3 regions of the Streptomyces sp. NPDC007856 genome follow, and region 1 is predicted to be linked to each of the others. Evidence: riboswitches for the same ligand, from Rfam matches in the RefSeq annotation. Region 1 holds a riboswitch; each other region holds the start of a gene.
The links. Region 1 has a riboswitch for cobalamin ahead of ACFYOH_RS36515 (cobalamin biosynthesis protein). Riboswitches for the same ligand answer to the same signal wherever they lie in the genome.
Positions count from the first base shown of each region.

Region 1 (7,366 bases):
CCAGGTGGTCGACCACCGTGGCGTGCCCGCGCCGCTTGGCCTGGGTGCCCTCGCCGGGGTCGTTGACGATGAACGGGTAGATCAGCGGCAGCTCGCCGAGGACCGCGTCCGGCGCGCAGCCGCGCGACAGTCCCAGCCCCTTGCCCGGCAGCCACTCCATCGTGCCGTGCTTGCCCATGTGCACGATCGCGTCGGCGCCGAAGCTGTTCTCCAGCCAGCGGTAGGCCGCCATGTAGTGGTGCGAGGGCGGCATGTCGGGGTCGTGGTAGATCGCGATCGGGTTCTCCCCGAATCCGCGCGGCGGCTGGATCATCACCACGACGTTCCCGAACTGCAGGGACGCCAGCACGATGTCCTCGCCGTCGACGTACAGGCTGCCCGGCGGCTCGCCCCACGCCTCCACCATGGCGTCCCTGAGCTCCGGGTCCAGCCTCTCGAACCACGCCCGGTAGTCGGCCAGCGGGACCCGCGCGGGCGCCGTCGCCAGCTGCTCCTCGGTCAGCCACTCCACGTCGTGGCCGCCGGCCTCGATCAGCCGGTGGATCAACTCGTCGCCACCCGAGGGGTATTCGGTGAGGCCGTAGCCGGCTTCCCGCAGGGCGTCCAGGACCCGGACCGCCGACGCGGGCGTGTCCAGGCCGACCGCGTTGCCGACCCGGGAGTGCTTGGTCGGGTACGCGGTGAAGACCAGCGCGATCTTCTTCTCCGCGTTCGGCTTGTGTTTCAACCGCGCGTGCCGCAGGGCGATTCCGGCCACCCGCGCGGCCCGCTCCGGATCGGCGACGTACACCGGGACCTCGTCCGGGCCCTGCTCCTTGAAGGAGAACGGCACGGTGATCAGCCGGCCGTCGAACTCCGGGATCGCGACCTGCATCGCCGCGTCCATGGGGGAGAGGGCGGCGTCCGACTCCTGCCACGCGGACCGCGAGGAGGTGAGGCAGAGGCCCTGGAGCACCGGGATGTTCAGCTCCGCGAGCGCGCCGATGTCCCAGGACTCCTCGTCACCGCCCGCCGAGGCCTGCGAGGCGTGGGTGCCGCCGGCCGCGAGCACGGTCGCGATCAGCGCGTCGGCCCGCCCCAGCAGCTCGTACAGCCCGGCGTCCGCGCCGCGCAGCGAACCACAGTAGACGGGGAGGGCGTTGGCGCCCTGCGCCTCGATCGCCGCGCACAGGGTGTCCACGAAGGCGGTGTTGCCGCTGAGTTCGTGCGCCCGGTAGAAGAGCACGCCCACCGTCGGCCGGCCGTCGACGAGAGGGCGGTCGCCGTGGACGCCGTACTCCGGCATCCTTCGCGGCTCCTCGAAGCCCTCACCGGTCAGCAGCACGGTGTCCGACAGGAACCGGGACAGCTCCAGCAGGTTCGCGGGCCCGCCCTCGACCAGGTACTTCAGCGCCTCCGCCACCACACCGGCCGGCACCGACGACTCGGCCATCAACTCGGCGTCCGGTACGGCCTCGCCGCCCAGCAGCACGGTCGGGACGCCGGACGCCCGCAGCACGGCCAGCCCCTCCTCCCAGGCGCGCTTGCCGCCCAGCAGCCGTACGACGGCGAGGTCCGCGCCCTGGACGAGGCCCGGGAGTTCACCGGCGACATCCACCCGCGTCGGGTTGCCGATGCGGTAGTCCGCGCCGGAGGCCCGGGCCGCCAGCAGATCCGTGTCGGCGGTCGACAACAACAACACTGTGCTCATGCGGGCGCTCCCGGTGGAATGAAAGGCAGTCCTTGCGGCGCGCCCGACTCGATGAGCCGCCAGAGCGCGTCCGTGTCCGCGTGCTGTTCGATCAGGTCGCCGAGCCGGTCGAGCTGCTCCTCGCGCAGCGCGGCGAAGGAGGTGTCCGGCGCGGGCACGAAGCGGCGGCCCGCGGCGGCGGCCACCTCGCGCAGAAAGGCCCGGCGGAAGCCGTCCGACTCCAGCGAGCCGTGCCAGTGCGTGCCCCAGGTCTGGCCGACCCGGCAGCCGTCGAGGAAGGGATCGCCGCCGTCGATCGTGGCGACCCCGTGGTGGATCTCGTACCCCTCGACCCGCTCGCCGAGGGCCTCCCCGGACGGCCGGGTCAGGGTCTTCTCGCGGGCGAACCGCACCCGCAGGGGCAGCACACCGAGCCCCGGGACCTCACCGGCCCGCGACTCGACCTCGTCCTCGATGCGCTCGCCGAGGATCTGGAAGCCGCCACAGATGCCGAGGACCGGCCGCTGCTCGGCGGCCCGCCGGACGACGGCGTCCGCGAGGCCCCGCTCCCGCAGCCACTCCAGCGCCCGGACCGTGCCCCGGGTCCCCGGAATCACCACCAGGTCCGCGTCCGCCAGCTCCTCCGGCCGGTCCACGAACCGCACCACGACCCCGGGTTCGGCGGCCAGCGCATCGACGTCCGTGAAGTTGGACATCAGCGGGATCGCGCACACGGCGACCCGCAGCACGTCCTCGCCGACGGGCGGGGTCACGGCGGACTCGCGGACCGTGCCCCGCAGCGAGACCCGCAGCCCGTCCTCCTCGTCGATGCCGAGCCCGTGCCGGAACGGCAGCACGCCGTACGTACGCCGCCCGGTGAGGCCGTACAGCATCTCCAAACCGGGCTCCAGCAGCGAGACGTCGCCGCGGAACTTGTTCACCAGGAAGCCGGCGACCAGTTCCTGGTCCTCCGGCGAGAGCAGGGCGACGGTCCCGAAGAAGGAGGCGAACACGCCTCCGCGGTCGATGTCCCCGACCACCAGCACGGGCAGCCGCGCGTTCCGCGCGATCCCCATGTTCACGATGTCCGTCCGCCGCAGATTGATCTCCGCAGGCGAGCCCGCGCCCTCACAGATCACCGCGTCATACGTGCCCCGCAACTCGGCCAGGCAGTCCAGCACCGTGCCGAGGAGCCTCTGCTGCCGCCCGCCGTGATAACCGCGTGCGCTCAACTCGCCCACCGGCCTGCCCAGCAGCACCACCTGGCTGCTCTGCTCGCCGCCCGGCTTGAGCAGCACCGGGTTCATCAGCGCGGTCGCCTCGATCCGGCACGCCTGGGCCTGCATGGCCTGGGCCCGCCCGATCTCCGCGCCCTCGCGGGTGACGAAGGAGTTGAGCGACATGTTCTGCGCCTTGAACGGCGCGACCTTCACGCCCTGTCGCACCAGCCACCGGCAGATCCCGGCCGTCACGACGCTCTTTCCGGCGTCGGAGGTGGTGCCGGCGACGAGGAGTCCCCCGTTCACTTCCCACGTCCCTTCAGACCCTTGACGTTCTTGGCGAGGAGGCGCGCGGCGACCGTGCCGCCGAGCGCGAGCAGGCCGACGCGGCGGGAGAGCCGTACGGCCCGGTCGATGTCGGTGCCCCGGACGGCCCGGCCGGTGTCCCCGTTCAGCACGGGCCGGTGCTCGACCCGGCCGCCGTAGGAGAGCGTTCCGCCCAGCCGGACGCCGAGAGCGCCCGCGAACGATGCCTCCACGGGCCCGGCGTTGGGGCTCGGATGCCGGTGGGCGTCGGCCTTCCAGGCGCGCAGGGCACCGCGCGGGTCGGGTCCGGCCGCGGCGGCGAGTACGGCGGTCAGCCGGGCCCCCGGCCAGCCGGCCAGGTCGTCGAGCCGGGCGGAGGCCCAGCCGTAGCGCCGGTAGCGGGGGGACCTGTGACCGACCATCGCGTCCAGGGTGTTGACGGCCCGGAAGCCCAGCAGCCCGGGCACCCCGGCCAGGGCGCCCCACACCAGGGCGCCCACGACGGCGTCGGAGGTGTTCTCGGCGACCGACTCGACCACGGCCCGGGCGATCCCGTCGGCGTCCAGCGCCTGCGGGTCCCGGCCGCACAGATGCGGCAGCCGCGCCCGCGCCGCCTCGACGTCCCCGGACTCCAGGGCGCGCCCGATCGTGCGGGCCTCCCGGGCGAGCGAAGTACCGCCCACGACCGCCCAGGTGGCGGCGGCGGTCAGTGCGACGGAGGCGGCAGGGGAGGGGCGTACGGCGCGTGCGGCCAGCGTGCCGAGTGCGACGGCGCCACCGGCGCACACGACGGTGTGCACGGCGCCCCAGCCGCGGTGGTCGTGCCACAACGCGCGGTCCACGGCAGCGGCCGCACGCCCGAACGCGGCGACCGGATGTCCGCGGCGCGGATCGCCGAGGAGCAGGTCACCGAGAAGGCCGGCGGCGGCGCCGTACGCGTAAGTGCGATCGGCACCCATCGGCTCAGCCGGCCGTGGGTACAGGAGCGGGCCTGGTACTGGTCCTTCGGCAGCCGGGCATGGCGATCTGTGTCCTCACTCAGGGTGTCCGCGCCCTGGTTCGACGAGATTCGGCGGTGAGAGTTCCTGGCTCCCGGGGGTTCTTCCCCGGTGACAGTGGCGGGACCGCGCCGGATTCGCACCGGCTTCCTCTCCTGCCGCCGTACATGGCCTGGGCAGTCCACCACGCGCTCCGAACGGCCGTCAACTTGCCGTTGACCTGCGCGGGGAGAGTGTGCCGATCCCCACATCGTGGGGCACCCGTGACCCCTGGGCATGGCGAAGGCTCCTCTCCGTCAGGGACGGAGAGGAGCCTTCGGACTGCCCGGTTCGTGCCGCTCGGTCAGGACTTGGAGACGATGAGGTAGATGCCGTACGACACCGCCGCGGCACAGGCGGCGAAGCAGAGGTAGGCGCCGGTGACGGCGAGGGCGGCGGAGTTGCCCTGGGCCGCGGCCTTCTCGCGCCGGGCCAGACCGTTGACGCCGAGGGTGAACAGGGCCACCAGGCCCACCGTGAACACGAGGCTGACGCCGAAGACGGAGCCGAGGGCCGACCAGTCGATCTTCATGGGGTTGCTTCCTTGGTTACCGGTGTGGCCGGGGTCAGACGGTGGCGGCCGGCGGGGCGGCCTCGGGCGCGGCCTCAGCGGCGGCCGGGGAGAGGATCGTGGCCGTCAGGTCCTCGGTGATCGTGCCCGCCGGGGGCGGGGTCACCGCGGCGATGGCGGCGGTCACCACGCCGGCCGGCTCCTCGGGCACGTCGACGACGTTGGTGTGGTCGACGACCTCGCGGCGGGAGATCTTCCAGATCGTGGCGCTCGCGGCGACCAGGAAGACGGCGACGACTGCGGTGCCCCAGTCACCCAGGTCCGTGACGGACTCGGCGCCCGCGCCGACCAGCGCGGCGGCCGGGAGGGTGAGCACCCAGGCGACGACCATGCGGGTCGCGGTGGACCACCGGACCACCCCGCCCTTGCGGCCGAGGCCCGCGCCCATCACCGAGCCGGAGACGACATGCGTGGTGGAGAGGGAGAAGCCCAGGTGCGAGGAGGCCAGGATGGCGGTCGCGGCGCTGGTCTGGGCGGCGAAGCCCTGGCGCGGCTCCAGGTCGGTCAGGCCCTTGCCCATGGTGCGGATGATCCGCCAGCCGCCGATGTAGGTGCCGAGCGCGATGGCCAGGCCCGCGGAGAGGATGACCCAGGTGGGAGGGTTCGAGCCCGGGGCGATGGCGCCGCCCGCGATCAGCGCCAGGGTGATGATGCCCATCGTCTTCTGGGCGTCGTTGGTGCCGTGGGCGAGGGAGACCAGGCCGGCGGAGGCGATCTGGCCGGCGCGGTAGCCCTTGCGGGTGGCCTCGCCCTCGGCCTTGCCGCCGATGCCGTAGGAGAAGCGGGTGGCCAGCATCGAGGCGACGCCCGCCACGATCGGGGCGGCGACCGCGGGGAGCAGCACCTTGGTGACCAGGACGTCACCGTGCACCGCGCCGAAGCCGGCCGAGGCGACGGTGGCGCCGATCAGACCGCCCATCAGGGCGTGCGAGGAGCTGGAGGGCAGGCCCACCAGCCAGGTCAGCAGGTTCCAGAGGATCGCGCCGACCAGGGCGGCGAAGATGACCTCGGGACGGATGCCGGTCTCGTCGACGAGACCCTTGGAGATCGTGTTGGCGACCTCCACGGAGAGGAAGGCGCCCACCAGATTGAGGGCGGCGGACATGGCCACCGCGATCTTGGGCTTCAGGGCGCCTGTCGAGATGGCGGTCGCCATCGCGTTGGCGGTGTCGTGGAAACCGTTCGTGAAATCGAACGCGAGAGCGGTTACTACCACTATCGCGAGGATCAGCGAGAAGCTTTCCATTTACCCAGGCAATCGTTCGAGGTCATTGGCTGGACGACCGTAGGCAACCTGAGTGAACGGAAGGTGAACTGCGGCGGGCGCCAGGGTGTCTGAAGAGGGGGTTCGAGGTTCCGCTCGGCTCCGGCGGCCCAGGCGCCCCTTGACTACCAGCCCCGGGCGAAGGCCCGCAGTCGGCTCGTGGACCCGTTGAAGAGATTCTGGTCACCCGGCAGTCGGCCGTCCGCGTCGAACTGCCAGAACATCCAGTGCTGCCAACCACCCGGCAGCGGCCCCGGCCGCGAGGTGCCGTGCCGGGCGATCCACAGGGCGTGGCTCCCGGCGAAGGCGTGGCTGTTGCCGGTGCAGAGCCGCCACCACTCGGTCGTCGTGTAGATCACCGGGCGGCGGCCGGTCTCCAGCTCGATCTCGTCGCTGAAGGACTGGATCCAGCGGACCATCTGCGTCCCGTCCAGTCCGTAGCACTCGTCCTTCCTGCTGTACGGGTTGTCCTCGATGTCCAGCGCGGGCGGCAGGGTCCGGCCGTCCGCCACCCAGGCCCCGCCGTTCCGCACGAAGTACGCGGCCTGCCGGGCGCCGGAGGACCTGTCCGGCCGGGCGAAGTGGTACGCGCCCCGGTACAGGCCCGCCTCGTGCGCGCCCTCGTACTGCTGGGAGAAGTACGGGTTGCGGTAGTCCGTGGACTCGGTCGCCTTGACGTAGACGAACCGCGCGCCCGTCGACCGGGCGGTCGCCCAGTCGACGGGCTTCTGGTGGGACGAGACGTCGTGTCCCCGGGGCAGGCCCGAGGCGGCCGGTGCCGAAGGTCCGGCAGCCGCGGACGCGGTGCCCGTGAGGGCGAGCGCCGCCATGGTCGCCGCGAGGGCACCGGCGCTGTGACGGAGAAGGGTGCGTTTGCTGGCCATGTGTCTCCCCGGGTCGGCGGACGAGAGAACCTCCGGTGGGCAAGGGGGACCATTGAAGGTCCGCTGATCGCCGAATCAGCGCCTCCCCGCGGCGATTCACCAGGACTTTCGCCCGATCGGGGGCATGCGCTTCCGGCCGGAGGCGACCGTCCGTGCCCCTCTCCGTGGGCCAGGCTGGCAGGATCGCGGCATGGCTGAACAGCGGCGGGACGCGGAACAGCAACGGATCTGGACGGAACTGGTCGCGACGGCGCGGCGGACGGTGGCCGACGGGCTGGTGGTCGGCACCTCCGGGAACGTCTCGGCGCGCGTGGGCGACCTCGTCCTGGTCACCCCGTCGGGCGTGCCGTACGACCGGCTCACCCCGGACGACATCACCGGCGTCGACCTCACCGGACGCCAGGTGCTCGGCACG
Region 1 covers NZ_JBIAEC010000020.1:59,541-66,906, reverse strand. Annotated here, with positions in the region: gene cobN (cobaltochelatase subunit CobN) at 1-1,690, opposite strand, end outside; gene ACFYOH_RS36520 (cobyric acid synthase) at 1,687-3,195, opposite strand; gene ACFYOH_RS36515 (cobalamin biosynthesis protein) at 3,192-4,154, opposite strand; cobalamin riboswitch at 4,254-4,395, opposite strand; gene ACFYOH_RS36510 (hypothetical protein) at 4,537-4,764, opposite strand; gene ACFYOH_RS36505 (anion permease) at 4,799-6,049, opposite strand; gene ACFYOH_RS36500 (lysozyme) at 6,193-6,951, opposite strand; gene ACFYOH_RS36495 (class II aldolase/adducin family protein) at 7,142-7,366, shown strand, end outside.

Region 2 (7,366 bases), on a different contig from region 1:
CGACGGCAAAGCCCGCCGCTGCCAGGCCCAGCACGCCGACGACCAGCCCGGCGATGCCGAGACCGCGGGCGGTCGAGTCGCCGGCCGATGCGGTCGGCTTGGCACTCTCGGAACCCTTCGAACTCGCCGTCGAAGCGGTCGAGGTGCCACCACCGTCCTCCGCGCCCTTGGCGGTGAGCTTGAGTACGGGTGCCGGGTTCTCCGGCTCCTGGCCGCCCTGTGCCTCCTCGATCCAGCGGACGATCTTGCCGTCGGAGTACGTCTGCAGGGTCTTGAAGGCCAGCTGGCCGGTGTCGTCGGGCAGCTGGCCGAAGGCGACGTCGAAGTCCTCGTACTGGCCCGGCGCGATCTTCCCGCCGGTGAAGGTGATCTCGGAGGCGGCGTCGGTGATGGTGCCGTCGTCGGTCTTGACGGGCGTCTTGAGCTTGGTGTTGGTGACCTGGGCGGACCAGCCGTCCTGCGGATGGACCAGGACGCCAAGGACGGGGTGGTCGGTGGGCAGGAAGACCTGGACCTTGGTGGTGGAGGCGTTGTCCTCCTCGTTGGGGACACGGAAAGTCAGCACGCCGTCCGTGGCGCCCTTGGCGTAGCTCTCGGGGTGGACGGTGACGTGCGCGGAGGCGACGCCTGCCGCAGCGAGGAGTCCGGCGGCGGTCAGGGCGGTCACGGCGCCCGCGCGGCGCAGGGAGGTGCGGGTCCTGGACATGAGGTGAGGGATCTCCGTACGGAAGAAGGGATGTCGGGTTCAGATCGCGTACGAAATCTCCATCGGCGGCCCCCGCCGGTGAACGGCGTACCTCAGCCGTACCTGCCGCAACACCCACGGCTCGCCGGCGGCCCTACGCACAAGCCCCGGCCCGGCCGGTGCGCGCCACGCCCCGCCGGCCACCTGCCACCAGGCGGCAAGGCCCGGCACCAACGCGACCGCCCACCGCAGCAGCGACCACAGTGCCGCCTCACCGCGCCGCAGCCACCAGGTCAGCAGCAGGGCCGCCCCGACGTGGGCGGCGGTGGCATGCGGTGTCAGCGCATGGGGCGCTTGGACCATCCGCATGCCGTGCATGACCATCGAGGCGTGTTGGGGCTCGACGGCGTGGAAGACAAGGTGCAACCCGCCCTGGGCGGCCAGCGTCCCCGTGCCGATGGCGGCCAGCGACCGCTCGCGGCCACCCAGCAGGCAGCCCGCCGCGAAGACCGGCACGAACGAGGCGACCTGTACCCACACAGGCGGCGCCATGCCCGTGGCCATGGCATGCCCTCCGGCAGCGAGCAGCACGCACAGCACGGCGAACACCGCCGCGCGCACGCTCCGCACCGTCAGGGACACACTCACGGCACCTGATGCTGCCACGCGCCCAAAGGATCTCTCCCCCGGCCCGGGCATACGCATCACCACCCACGGACCTGTCACCTGGTCGACCTGCCTCCTCCTTACGAGTCGGACGCGGGTTCCGTTCAGTTCCCGGCCACCTTGGCGAGATCGAAGCACCGGTAGCACTCCAAGGAGCACGAGCGCATACCCGCCACCTCCGCGCCCCCTGCACACGACGGGGCCGCGCGTCCGTCGCATCCGCGCCGGGTATCCCCGGGACAGTCCCCCGCGGTCACCGCCCGGTCCGATCCGTCGGACCACTCGAGTGCCGCACCTCATGTCCACGGAGGTGGAACAGCATGACCGACACCAGCGGGCTGCAACCCGTCGCCACTTTCTGCGGCAACTGCAACTGCGGCTGTCCCCAGCTGTTCGTCGACCCGGCCGCCCCCACCGACCGCCGCATCGTCCTGACCGACGACTTCGGCCAGCAGGTCCAGATGAGCGCCGACCAGTTCTCATCGATCGTCGCCGACGCCAAGGCAGGCAAGCTGGACGGCATCGCCTGACCGACCGCCGCAGGGCAACGCGAAGGCGGCCCACGTTCGGCGACTCCCTGCTCCAGTCGCTGCATGACGCCGGGCCGCCCGACCCTCGCGGCCGACCAGGTGCTTCACATCACACCAACGGCCTGGAACTCACCGTTCCGCTCAGCCGACAGCTGACGTGACACCCGTACGCCGCAGGAGCAGCCCATGTCCGTCGAACCGCCCATCACCGCCCCACCCCGCACGGCCAGCGATGCCGGTGAGCTGGCCCTGGGACCTGCTTCCGCGGCGGCTCCCTCGGTCCTGCGAACGCTGCGCCCGCTGGTGCTGCGCCTGCACTTCTACGCGGGCGTGCTCGTCGCGCCGTTCCTGCTGGTCGCGGCGGTCACCGGACTGCTGTACGCGGGCTCCTTCCAGGCCGAGAAGATCGTGTACGCCCATGAGCTGACCGTCCCGGTCGGCGACCACAAGCTGCCGATCTCCCAGCAGGTGGCCGCCGCCCGCAAGGCCCACCCCGAGGGCACCATCGCCGCCGTGCGGCCGTCACCGCAGCCGGATGCGACCACACGCGTACTGCTGTCCGGGGTGAAGGGCATACCCGCCGACCGCACACTCGCCGTGTTCGTGGACCCCTACACCGGCAAGGTACGCGGCGCGCTGGAGCAGTACGGCTCCACCGGCGCCCTGCCGCTGCGCACCTGGATCGACGAACTCCACCGCGACCTGCACCTGGGCGACACCGGCCGCCTGTACAGCGAGTTCGCCGCGAGCTGGCTGTGGGTGATCACAGGTGGCGGGCTGGTGCTGTGGTTCGGACGGCGCCGCGCCCGCCGCAAGGTGCGCGGCACCACCGGGCGGCGGCGCTCCCTGACCCTGCACGGCACGGTCGGCGTTTGGGCGGCAGGCGGCCTGTTCTTCCTGTCGGCGACCGGCCTGACCTGGTCCACCTACGCCGGAGCGAACATCGGCGACCTCCGCGAAGCCCTCGGCCAGTCCACCCCCTCCGTCACCGCGACGGTGAGCAGCGGGCACGAGGGACACGGCGCCATGGCGGGCATGGACATGAACGGCAAGGACATGGGCTCGCACCCCAGCGCACGCTCCGACGTGGGACTGGACGCCGTCCTGAAGACGGCCCGCGCCGAGGGCCTGTCCGACCCGGTGGAAATCGTGCCGCCCGCGGACTCCAACTCCGCCTACGTCGTACGGCAGATCCAGCGCAGCTGGCCCGAGAGGCAGGACTCGATCGCCGTCGACCCGGCCACCGGCAAGGTCACCGACGTCCTGCGCTTCGCCGACTACCCGCTGCTGGCCAAGCTCACCCGGTGGGGCATCGACGCCCACACCGGCACCCTGTTCGGCCTCGCCAACCAGATCGTGCTGGCCGGCCTCGCCCTGGCCCTGATCCTCCTCATCCTCTGGGGCTACCGCATGTGGTGGCAGCGCGGCCGCGGCTCCGCCTTCGGCCGCCCGCTCCCCCGCGGGGCCTGGCGACAGGTGCCGGTGTACGTGCTGATGCCCTGCGTCGCGGCGGTCGCCGTCGTCGGCTACTACGTCCCGCTGCTCGGGATCCCGCTCTCCGCCTTCCTCGTCGTGGACCTCCTCCTCGGCCGAATCTCTCGGCGCCGCACCAAGCACGCTCACGCCTGAACCGACCGGCCCGACCGACGAGCCCACGCCGCACGACGCCGCAGGGAGGAGTTCCGTGAGGGGCAGGCGAACAAGGACCAACTCGTCCACGGCCGCACCTGCCTAGAAGGACCGTCGCTTGCCCAATTCACGCCGCAGGTTGGCGAAAGCTGCAGCAGGAAATTCGCCGCCCCAGCCTGGAATGCGTCCTTCTGGTGCCGACTGCTGGACAGCGGAAAAGGCTTCTGCGAATGCGGTCAGGAAGGTCACCATCGGAAGCCGGGCCATGACGAGAGCGTCCCCGCGTACCGGCGCCCAGGGCGGGTCGGCCGGGGTGAGCCAGTCGGGGAGGCCGAGCTGGTGCACGACGATGGAAGCGTGGTCAGGTCCCGACCGCGCGATATCGAGGAACACTCCTCCCGGTTCGTCACCCCACAAGACCGACGCCACGATCGCACCCGAGGCGATCCGTGCCACTGCCTCAACGAGGTCGGTGAAGAAGTCGTCCTCGATGGACGTCGCCCGATATGCAGCGGCTTCTGCGCCTACGCGCAGCGCAAGGCGGCACCACCCGGCCCTGAACGTGAAGGAAACCTCCAACTGCCCGGTGAAGCCAGAGAGCACGGAAACCCCGGCCGGAAAAACCGGAGTGACGACACCGGGCGAGGAGCCGCTGTTGGTCCTGTCCGAGGCCGGCGGCAATCGCGCGCAGCTGCGATCCTCACCGTCGTCCTGCGCCACTTGCTTCTCGCGACATTGTGCTGTCGGGGCTTGCATCGTGTGACGTGCAGTGGTTCAGCAATGCCGAGAGGGAGCCGTCGACGAGGCGGTAGCGCACGACCCGGCCGTCCTTCTCGCCCTCCACGGCGCCCGCCGCCCGCAGCAGGCGCAGGGCCTGGGACACGGCGGTGTCCCGCATCCCGGTGGCGACGGCGAGGTCGGAGACGGCGATGGGGCCCGCCTCGTGGAGGGCGAACAGCAGGGCCAGGCGCCCGGGGTCGGAGAGGAGGGAGAAGCGGTCGGCCCAGGCGCGTACACGCTCGGGTTCGCCGACGGCTGCGATGGCGTCGCAGACCCGATGGCCGTCGATGGTCCGCTGCCCGGCACGTTCCGCGGGGACGAGATGCATGGCCCCATCATCGCAGTCACCGGCGCCCGCCTCCATACCTGATCAGTTGTGCAGCCTTGCAGCTTCGGCCAGCGGCCTTCTAGGGTGGGCGGGCCGTGGTGTTCGGGAAGACCGGTGACAGTCCCTCAGGGGCTCAGTCCGGAGCGGCCCTCGCCACTGTGATCGGGGAGTTCCCGCCCCATGCGTTGCCACTGGCCTCACGGCTGGGAAGGCAGGGGCGGGCGCGATGACCCGTCAGCCAGGAGACCGGCCACGGCAGCACGAAGCTGATCCACGAGGTGCTGGAGCGTGACCGTATGACCCTGCCCGAAGGCGTGCCCGAAACCGCCGTCGCTCCTTCCTTCCGCTGGCGCCGAGAGGACACCGTCCGCACCGCCGGCCTCCTGGCCGTCATCGTCGCTCTGCACGTGGTCGCCTTCGGCATCCTCTTCCTGTTGGTGGTCCCGCGCCACTACGAGGTCGGAACCAAGGCATTCGGGGTGGGTCTGGGCATCACGGCCTACACCCTCGGCATGCGGCACGCCTTCGACGCGGACCACATAGCCGCGATCGACAACACCACCCGCAAGCTGATGGCGGACGGCAAGCGGCCGGTGTCGGTGGGCTTCTGGTTCGCGCTCGGCCACTCCAGCGTGGTGGTCGCCATGGCCGCGCTGGTCGCCGGCGGCGCGAAGCTCGCCGGCAGCCTGATGAACGACGACTCCCGCACCCACCAGGTCCTCGGCACCGTCGGCACCACCGTCTCCGGCGGTTTCCTGTACCTGATCGCCGCCCTGAACCTGGTCGCCCTGGTCGGGATCGCGCGCGTCTTCAAGGCGATGCGGGCCGGGCAGTACGACGAGGCTGAGCTGGAGGCCCACCTCGACTCGCGCGGCTTCATGAACCGCATTCTGGGCCGGCTCACCAAGTCCATCCGCCGCCCCGGCCAGATGTTCCCGCTTGGCTTCCTCTTCGGCATCGGCTTCGACACCACCACCGAGGTGCTGCTTCTCGCCCTGGCCGGCAACGGCGCCGCCGCCGGCCTGCCCTGGTACGCGATCCTGTGCCTGCCGCTGCTCTTCGCCGCCGGTATGAGCCTGTTCGACACCCTCGACGGCACCTTCATGAACTTCGCCTACCAGTGGGCCTTCTCCAACCCCGTCCGCAAGGTCTTCTACAACCTCACCATCACCGGCCTGTCCATCGCGGTGGCCTTCTTCGTGGGCACCATCGAGCTGGTCGGGGTGCTGCACGACAAGCTGGGCCTGAGCGACGACGTCTCCGGCTGGATCGCCGGCCTGGACCTGGACAACGTCGGCTACGTCATCGTCGGCCTGTTCGTGGTCGTCTGGGTCGTGGCCATCGGCTACTGGCGGCTGGCCAGGGTCGAGGAACGCTGGAGCGCCCGCACTGCCGACACCGGCTGACGACACAGCCGCTGAGCCGGCGACCGACGCGCACCGGTGCGTCCCTGCGCCGGCAGCAGAAAGGCTCCCGCGGGCACATGTCCTCGCGGGAGCCCTCCGTTGTGCCGCCTGCCGACGTGAAGGGTGAGAAGACGATCACGAGGCAGGACGTCTGAGGTGTGTTACGGCGTCACGGCTTGAGCAGCAGGCTGTCGCCGCGCTCATTGGCGGCGGCGTAGCGCTTGGCCACGTCCTGCCAGTTGACGACCTGCCACACGGCTTCGATGAAGTCGACCTTCTGGTTCTTGTACTGGAGGTAGAAGGCGTGCTCCCAGGCGTCGAAGACCAGGATCGGGGTGGAGCCCTGGCCGACGTTGCCCTGGTGGTCGTAGACCTGTTCCACGATCAGCCGGCCGCTCAGCGGCTCGTAGGCGAGCACGCCCCAGCCGGAGCCCTGCGTGGTGGCCGCGGCCTTGGACAACTGGGCCTTGAAGCCGGCGAAGGAGCCGAAGGACTCGGTGATCGCGTCGGCCAGGTCACCGACGCCGTCCTGGGCCAGAGGCTCGCCGCCGCCGTCCTTCGGGCCGGTCATGTTCTGCCAGTAGATGCTGTGCAGGATGTGGCCCGAGAGGTGGAAGGCCAGGTTCTTCTCCAGGCCGTTGATCGAGCCCCACGACTCCTTCTCCCGCGCCTCGGCCAGCGGCTCCAGCGTGTCGTTGGCGCCCTTCACGTACGCCGCGTGGTGCTTGTCGTGGTGCAGCTCGATGATCTCCGGGCTGATGACCGGGGCGAGCGCCGAGTAGTCGTACGGAAGTTCCGAGAGCGTGTAAAGCGCCATGTCCAACACCCTCCCTATTATTGCAACTCGTATGCAGGTGCACACTGGCAGTAAGAACGGTACCTTGCGATCAGGCGTTGGACCTAGCTAGGGCCTGTCCGATGGGTCAGTGTGCGGTCGGCTCTATGTCCCGGATCGAGGGCTGCCAGCGTTGGTGAGTCGAGGTCCGACCGAATCCCGAGTGCACGGACATCATCTTTGGACTTCCAGGGATGACCAGGTACTGTGCAATGCATGGAACCTGACATCGCAGGTAAGCCGGCCGCGGGCAAGGCGGAGAGCCAGCTCCGCAAGGGGGTGCTGGAGTACTGCGTGCTTGCGATCTTGCGCCAGGGCCCGCGCTACGGCGTGGAGCTGCTCGAAACCCTCGGCGCGGTGAACGTCATGGTCACGAGCCAGGGGACCATCTATCCCTTGCTGTCGCGGCTGCGCCGTGACGGACTGGTGGAGACCCGCTGGCAGGAGTCCCCCAGCGGGCCCCCGCGGCGCTACTACGAGCTGACACCGTCGGGGCATGCGGCGCTG
Region 2 covers NZ_JBIAEC010000027.1:67,163-74,528, forward strand. Annotated here, with positions in the region: gene ACFYOH_RS39855 (YcnI family protein) at 1-706, opposite strand, end outside; gene ACFYOH_RS39860 (hypothetical protein) at 746-1,333, opposite strand; gene ACFYOH_RS39865 (hypothetical protein) at 1,672-1,881, shown strand; gene ACFYOH_RS39870 (PepSY-associated TM helix domain-containing protein) at 2,068-3,510, shown strand; gene ACFYOH_RS39875 (hypothetical protein) at 3,613-4,230, opposite strand; gene ACFYOH_RS39880 (ArsR/SmtB family transcription factor) at 4,211-4,618, opposite strand; cobalamin riboswitch at 4,698-4,888, shown strand; gene ACFYOH_RS39885 (HoxN/HupN/NixA family nickel/cobalt transporter) at 4,915-6,024, shown strand; gene ACFYOH_RS39890 (superoxide dismutase) at 6,194-6,841, opposite strand; gene ACFYOH_RS39895 (PadR family transcriptional regulator) at 7,076-7,366, shown strand, end outside.
Region 2: linked by a shared signal. The riboswitch ahead of ACFYOH_RS39885 (HoxN/HupN/NixA family nickel/cobalt transporter) and the one ahead of ACFYOH_RS36515 (cobalamin biosynthesis protein) in region 1 are both predicted to bind cobalamin.

Region 3 (7,366 bases), on a different contig from region 1:
CGGCTGCCCCGTCCGCTGGGGCGCCCTGGTGCCGCTCCCCGCCGACGGCGGCACCCCCGGCGCCCTCGTCCTGCTCGCCGCCGGCGAGTCCACCGCTCTCGTCCGCGCCGGCGAGGAAGCGGTCCGCCGGCTCTCCCTCGAACTCGAACTCGCCGGGCTCGACCGGGCCCGCACCAGCGCCCACGAGGCCGAGGTCCGGGCCCTGCGCGCCCAGATCTCCCCGCACTTCATCTACAACTCCCTCGCGAGCATCGCCTCCTTCGTCCGCACCGACCCCGAGCGCGCCCGGGAACTCCTGCAGGAATTCGCCGACTTCACCCGCTACTCCTTCCGCCGCGGCGGCGACTTCACCACCCTCGCCGAGGAGTTGCGCTCCATCGAGCAGTACCTGGAACTCGCCCGTGCCCGCTTCGGCCGCCGACTCACGGTCACCCTGCGCATCGCCCCCGAGGTGCTGCCCGTGACACTGCCCTTCCTCTGCCTGCAGCCGCTCGTCGAGAACGCCCTCAAACACGGTCTGGAGGGGTCCGTGGAGCGCATCGGCGTCACGATCATCGCCGAGGACGAGGGCACCGAGGCCCGGGTCGTCATCGAGGACGACGGCATCGGCATGGAACCGGAACGCCTGCGCGCCATCCTGCGCGGCACGGCAGGACCCGCCGCCGGCATCGGCCTGAACAACGTCGACCGGCGGCTGCGCCAGGTCTACGGCGACGACCACGGCCTCGTCATCGAGACCGGCCTCGGAGCGGGCACGAAGATCACCCTCCGCGTCCCGAAATTCCGCCCCGGCATCCAGGCCCGGCCCGCACAGCCCGAGGCTGAAGGAGGGTTCACGGCCTAGGCGTCCCGGCGGCGGTCCCGTCTCTCAGGGAGCTGCTGGAAGCCGGCTGACTTGTAGGTGGCGACGGCGCCGGCATTGGCGCTCGGGGTGCAGACGACCGCGCTCGACGAGCCCAGCTCCCGGAGTGCGGCGGCCGCCGCGACACAGATCGCCCGGCCGTAGCCGTGACCGCGGTGCTCCCCGTCCACGCCCATCGGCTCGAGCAACCCGGGCCTGCCCGGGCCGGCCGACCACACCGTCACCGCCGCCACCGCGTTGCCCAGATCGTCGTACGCGACCAGACACCGGGCGTCGGCGTACGGCAATGCGGCCGCCATCGCGTGCCAGCGCTGGTCCGTGAACGTCGACCTGTCGAACGCGGCCCGGTGTACGGCGGTCCGCGCGTGGACCTGTTCCGGTCCGACCACCGCGATCCGCACGCCCGGATCGGGCACCGGCGCCGTGAGATCGCGGCGCAGCGGCGTCCACGGCTCGTCCCCGTCCCAGCCGTCCTCGAACAGCAGATCCTGGACCAGTGCGCCCGTGGGCGCCTCGACGTACACCCTCCCGGCCGGCAGTACGCCGCGCTCCGGCTCGGTCACGTCCTCGACCAGCCGCTGCGCCAGCTCCTCGTCCCGCTGGGCGTCCGGTGCCGTCGTCAGCCGCAGCAGATCGCGACCGTCCAGCAGCCCGATGGCGAGAATCCGTCCGTCCCGGCGCCAGGTCCGGACCGCCGCGGCCGTCGCCTCCGCGCCGAACCGCCAGAACCAGCCCAGATCGCCCGGATGCAGTTGCATCGGCGCCTCGTCGTACTGCCACTCCCGCAGCACACCCACAGCTTCGCTCAGCCCATCGACTCCCGGCATGCCCAGCACGATCGCCATACGCCCGATCCCACACCAAGGCGCCGACAGTCCGCACCCGGTTTTCGGCCGGGGCGGTCGGGATGTGCTCAGCCGTCGGCGCGGACCAAGACGGGCTTGAGGCGTTTCTCGGGCACGGCCTCGGGGAGTTGCTCCGATCGAAGACGTGGGAGACGACACGGGCGGGGTCCACGCGGCCGGAGCCCATCCGGTCGCCGGACCCGCGCCCTTCTGGCCTGTGGCGCGGCGTCGTCGTCGACAGCGAGTTCCGGGCCGGCTGCCCCGTGCCGGCCGTGTCCGTCGACGAACCGCCGGCCGAGGAGATCCCGCCGGCCCGGGTCGCCGCCGGAGTGTTCGAGGACTGGCAGCGGCTGCTGACCGAGGCGCTCGCGGCGCACGGCGCCGATCCCGGCTGCCGGGCGCCCGTTCTCGCTTCCGTCGTCGTGGCGTCCGTCGAGGGCGCCATCGTCAGGTGCCGCGCCCAGCGCAGCATGCTGCCCCTCGACCGGGTCGCCCGGAAAGTCGAAACGCTGCTCACCGACGCGGTCACTCGCACGGCCTGACGGCTCGGGGCCGCGCATGGACGCACAGCCCCGACCCAGGGGCACGGCAACGGCACCCGACCGGCAGGCCGGGCGCCGCCACCGCTCATGTCAGGCCGGCACGGGGGCCGTTCGGCCGAGATGCCGGGCGAAGAACCGGACCGCGCTGGCGGCCTCGAACCGGGGCAGCTCCTTGTGTCTGCCCGCGTTGGCGTGCAGGGTCTTCTCCGTCGAGGCGAAGGCGTCGAACAGCGCCAGACTGGCCTCGCGCGGGATGTGTTCGTCGTCCCACTGCATGTCGTACTCGATCGGGACGGTGATCTGCTTGGCCTTCTCCGCCAGGACGTCGGGCCAGTGCTGACCGAAGACCGCGGCGGTGATCCTGGGTTCGACCGCCACCAGCGGCACGCCGATGGCGGTGCCCATGTTGATGCCGAAGTAGCCGACCGGCCCGTCGGCGCCGATTTCCGGAAGCTCCTGGAGGGCGTCCAGGGTCGCCTGCCACTCGGGCACGGCGAGCTCCGCCAGGTGGGCGTTGTAGCGGACGACGATCGGGCCCTCCGGCTCGCCCGCCGCCCTCGCCCGGAACAGCTCGGCGATCTCCTGCTCGTCATGTGCCGTGCGCGGCCGGTCGCCGTGACCGGGCGCGTCGATGACCGCGACATGGAAGCCGCAGCCGTTCACCAGGAGTTGGGCACGACCGGCCATTGCCGGATGCTTCTTGTGGTTGCCGCCGCCATGGCCCATCAGGACCAGGGGCGCACGGTCCGCGCCGGAGGCGGGGGACCAGAGGACACCGGGGACCTCGCCCACGGTGAAGTCGCGTTCGATCATGCCGTTGACGGACGACTCGGCGATGAACTTCAAAGATGTCATGGCATGTTGCCTTTCGGGAGTGCCTGGTGTCGAGGCGCTCCCGGCGACACCTACGTCGATCGCCCGACCGTGACGACGAGGGGGAGCACCCACACGAATACAGCCTTCATGGGTCTCACCTCCTCGGCCTTGATCACGGGCAACCGCAAGCTACCAGACCGATGATCAGCCCGCCCAACCTTTTTCCCGCCACGTGCGTGGCGCGCGGACACACCTGGTGGAGAGGAAGATCACTTGGCGGGGAGGCGGTCTTGGCCATGCGCGCGTGGCGCGGTACGGTCGGTCCGATATCGACGACGGCGAAACGGAAGCCGGTGGGAATCCGGCACGGTCGCGCCACTGTATGCGGGACCCGCGAGGGGCTCGTGAGTCAGACCCGTGGTCGTCGTCCTGTGCACCACCGAGATGGGACGCGAACTCCCAGAGGAGGTCCTGCCATGGCGCAGACCGTCGCCCAGCCGACAGCCACCACCCCCGTCGTTCCCGCCAAGCTGCCGCTGAAGGCGATTGCTCCCTGGGCGGTCTTCTTCGGCATCCTCATGCTGGTCCTGCTCTACTTCGTCGGCGCCGAGCAGGGCGCCACCTCCGTGTTCAACGGCACGGACGTCCACGAGTGGGTGCACGACGCCCGCCACCTGCTGGGCTTCCCCTGCCACTGACGCGACGAACACCGCGCGCCCATGAACTCCGCAACCGTACGGAACCTTCTCGTGCGGGGCATGCTCGCCGGCCTCGCGGCCGGCGTGCTCGCCCTGGTCGTGGCCTACGTGCTCGGTGAGCCGAACGTCGACACGGCGATCAGCTTCGAGCAGGCCCACTCCCACGAGCACGAGATGGAGACCGTCTCCCGCTCCCTGCAGTCGACCGCCGGCCTCGCCACCGGTGTCCTCGTCTACGGGGTCGCCTTCGGCGGCATCGCCGCGCTCGCCTTCAGCTTCGCCCTCGGCCGCGTGGGGCGCTTCGGCCCGCGCGCCACGGCACTGCTGCTGTCGGGCTGCGCGCTGCTCGCCGTGTACGTCGTGCCGTTCCTGAAGTACCCGGCCAACCCGCCGTCGGTCGGCAACCCTGACACCATCGGCAAGCGGACCACCCTGTACTTCCTGATGATGCTGCTCGGTGTCCTGCTCGCGGTCGCCGCCACCCTCCTGGGCAAAAGGCTCGCGCCGCGCCTGGGCACCTGGTGGGCCACGGTGGCCGCGGTGGTCGCGTTCACCGTCGTGATCGGCCTGGCGTACCAGTTCCTGCCCGTCGTCAACGAGGTGCCCAAGGGCTTCCCGGCCACCCTGCTGTGGCGCTTCCGGCTCTCGGCACTGGCGATCCAGACCGCCCTGTGGGCCGGATTCGGCCTGGTCTTCGGTGAGTTGGCCGAACGGCTGCTGAACCCCAAGCCGGCGACGGCCGCGAAGCGGCGAGCGGTTCCGGCCGCGCACTGACTCCTCGCGTACGACAGAGGGGCCCGGCGGAACCGTCCGCCGGGCCCTTGCCGTCCCTCCTGCCTAGTCAGCCTCCGGCGTCGGCGTGCCAAGCGGACACCCCAGACGCAGATTCCACCGCCCGGCCCGGCCGCTGAGTTCGGTCAGGGTCAGCGGCAGCACGTCGAGGCGCCAGAAGAGCGCTGCGGGCAGGTCCAGTGCGTCGACGACCGCCGCCCGCACCACCTCCGGCTCGACCACGGCGAGCGTACGACCCGTCAGGTCCTGTGCGCCGGCCAGCCACCGCGCGACCCGCCGGCACAGATCCCGCACGGACTCACCCCCGTGCGGTGCGCACTCGGGATCGGAGAGCCAGCGGCCCACCGCCTCCGGCTCGGCGGCCCCCACCTCTTCCAGGGTGCGCCCGCGCCAGCGGCCCACGTCGAGACCCGCCAACTCCGGTTCCGGCACGCCGTCGAGGCCCAGTGCCGCGGCCGTCTCCCGGCAGCGCACGCCGGGGGAGGCGAGGACACGGGCCGCGGAGGGCAGGGCTGCGGCCGCCGAGCGGGCACGTGCCGCTGCGCTGCAGTCGATCGAGCCGCCGTCGTCGAAGCGGGCCTGCCGCAGTGACGCGCTCATGGCGGGGGACAGGAGAAGAACTCGGCTGGTCACGTGGTTCAGAGGTACCAGCATGGGCGAACGACGCACAAGATCCGGCTGATGAGCGGATCAACCGGGGATGTGTGGCGCACCGCGCGGACTGGCGATCATGGGGCGTTCGGTTCCCCCGGAAGAACAGGTGGCGGCACGTGATATTTCCCGTTCCCTCCATCGACCGGCGCCGGCTGCTCGGCCGCGTCCTTCCCGCCGCGGTCGCGACCCTGCTCACCGGGACGACCGGCATCCGAACGGACTGGCGAACAGCTCGGGCGTCGTGGGCCGGCACTACATGCGCCACAACAACCTCGCGCTGATGGCCGTTTCGAAGGAACCCAACGACACCCAGTTCCAGAAGACCCTCGCCCTGCACGACTGGTACCTGGGCGCGGACGACTGGGACTATCCGCTCGGCGGGATCCAGATGCTCGGCAAGTCGGACGCCGAGCAGATCCACGGCGAGGCGCCCCGCTGGGCCGGATCGGTGGTACCGGACATGCAGTTCGAGGTCCTGGCCCATCACGCCGTCGACTTCTGGCTGTGCGGAGAGGACCTGCCGCAGCCGGACAACCGGGTGACCCTGGAAGGCGACGGCCGGATCCGGCTCACGCTGGACGAGGGGAACAACATCGCCGGCCTGACGCGCCTGCGGCACAAACTGCAGCACATCCTCGGCCATCTGGGCATGCATGAGCACCGACTGCTGTCCCGCAGCATCTACCTGCACAAGGGCATGCCGATCGGCGCCACCGCACACCAGGCAGGCACCGTGCGTTTCGGCACCGACCCGGCGTCCTCGGCCCTGGACGTCCACTGCAAGGCCCATGACCTGGACAATCTCTACGTCGTCGACACGAGCTTCTTCCCGAGCATCGGCGCGGTCAATCCGTCCCTGACGGCCATCGCGAACGCCCTTCGCGTGGGCGACCACTTGCTGGAGCGGCTGGGCTGACCCGCCACGGCGCAGGGAGCCGACCGGGCGAAGATGCTCAGCCGGGCAGCGCAAGACGGTCCACGCCGGGATGCCGCCGCCCCTGCGCGGTGCTTCGGTGATGCCTGGACCTCCGGGCGACGGACCCGGCGGACATGGGCACGCAGTGGAGGAGCAGGACATCGTGAGTTCCACCGAGGGCGCACCCCAGGGCGTGGTCCCCGCCCACCTGCTGCGGGGACAGAAGGCACTGGTGACCGGCGCGAACTCCGGAATCGGCAGGGCGACGGCCATCGCCCTGGGCCGGGCGGGTGCCGATGTCGTGGTGAACTACGTGGCCGGCCGGGAGGACGCCGAGAAGGTGGTCGAGGAGATCACCGGCTTCGGGGTCCGCGCGGCCGCCTACGAGGCGGACGTGTCAGACGAGCAGCAGGTCGTCGCCATGATGGACCGCATGGTCCGGGAGTTCGGCACGATCGACATCCTGGTCGCCAACGCCGGACTGCAGCGGGACGCGCCGGTCACGGAGATGACCCTCGCCCAGTGGCAGAAGGTCCTGGACGTCAACCTCACCGGGCAGTTCCTCTGTGCCCGCGAGGCGACCAAGGAGTTCCTGCGCCGCGGGGTGGTCCCCGAAGTGTCGAGTGCCGCCGGGAAGATCATCTGCATGAGCTCGGTCCACCAGATCATCCCCTGGAGCGGTCACGTCAACTACGCGTCGTCCAAGGGCGGCGTGCAGATGATGATGGCGACCCTGGCCCAGGAACTCGCCCCGAAACGGATCCGGGTCAACGCGGTCGCGCCCGGAGCCATCAAGACCCCCATCAACCGCAGCGCCTGGGAGACCCCCGAGGCGCAACAGGACCTCATGCGGCTGATCCCCTACAGGCGGATCGGCGACCCCGAGGACATCGCCCACGCCGTCGTCGGCCTCGCGTCCGACCTGATGGACTACGTCGTCGGCACCACCCTGTACGTCGACGGCGGGATGACGCTCTTCCCGGGCTTCGCCACCGGCGGCTGACCCACCACCCGTGTCGGCCTCCGGAGACAGCTCATATGCACACGGTCCTGCTGCTGGCGGACGCGCCGGCGCAAACGCTGCCGGCCCGATCGATGATGGCCTTCACCCTGGCCTCGCACATCGTCCTGGTACCCCTCGGCGTGGCGCTGCCACTGATCACACTCATCACCCATGGCTACGGTCTGCGCCGTGACGACGCCACCGCCCTGCTGCTGGCACGCCGGTGGTCGGCCGTCAT
Region 3 covers NZ_JBIAEC010000007.1:25,266-32,631, reverse strand. Annotated here, with positions in the region: gene ACFYOH_RS18155 (sensor histidine kinase) at 1-844, shown strand, start outside; gene ACFYOH_RS18150 (GNAT family N-acetyltransferase) at 841-1,707, opposite strand; gene ACFYOH_RS18145 (hypothetical protein) at 1,980-2,249, shown strand; gene ACFYOH_RS18140 (alpha/beta hydrolase) at 2,340-3,104, opposite strand; cobalamin riboswitch at 3,368-3,506, shown strand; gene ACFYOH_RS18135 (CbtB-domain containing protein) at 3,542-3,763, shown strand; gene ACFYOH_RS18130 (CbtA family protein) at 3,785-4,537, shown strand; gene ACFYOH_RS18125 (histidine phosphatase family protein) at 4,601-5,188, opposite strand; partial or broken gene ACFYOH_RS18120 (GMC oxidoreductase) at 5,409-6,125, shown strand; gene ACFYOH_RS18115 (SDR family oxidoreductase) at 6,289-7,128, shown strand; gene ACFYOH_RS18110 (cytochrome ubiquinol oxidase subunit I) at 7,164-7,366, shown strand, end outside.
Region 3: linked by a shared signal. The riboswitch ahead of ACFYOH_RS18135 (CbtB-domain containing protein) and the one ahead of ACFYOH_RS36515 (cobalamin biosynthesis protein) in region 1 are both predicted to bind cobalamin.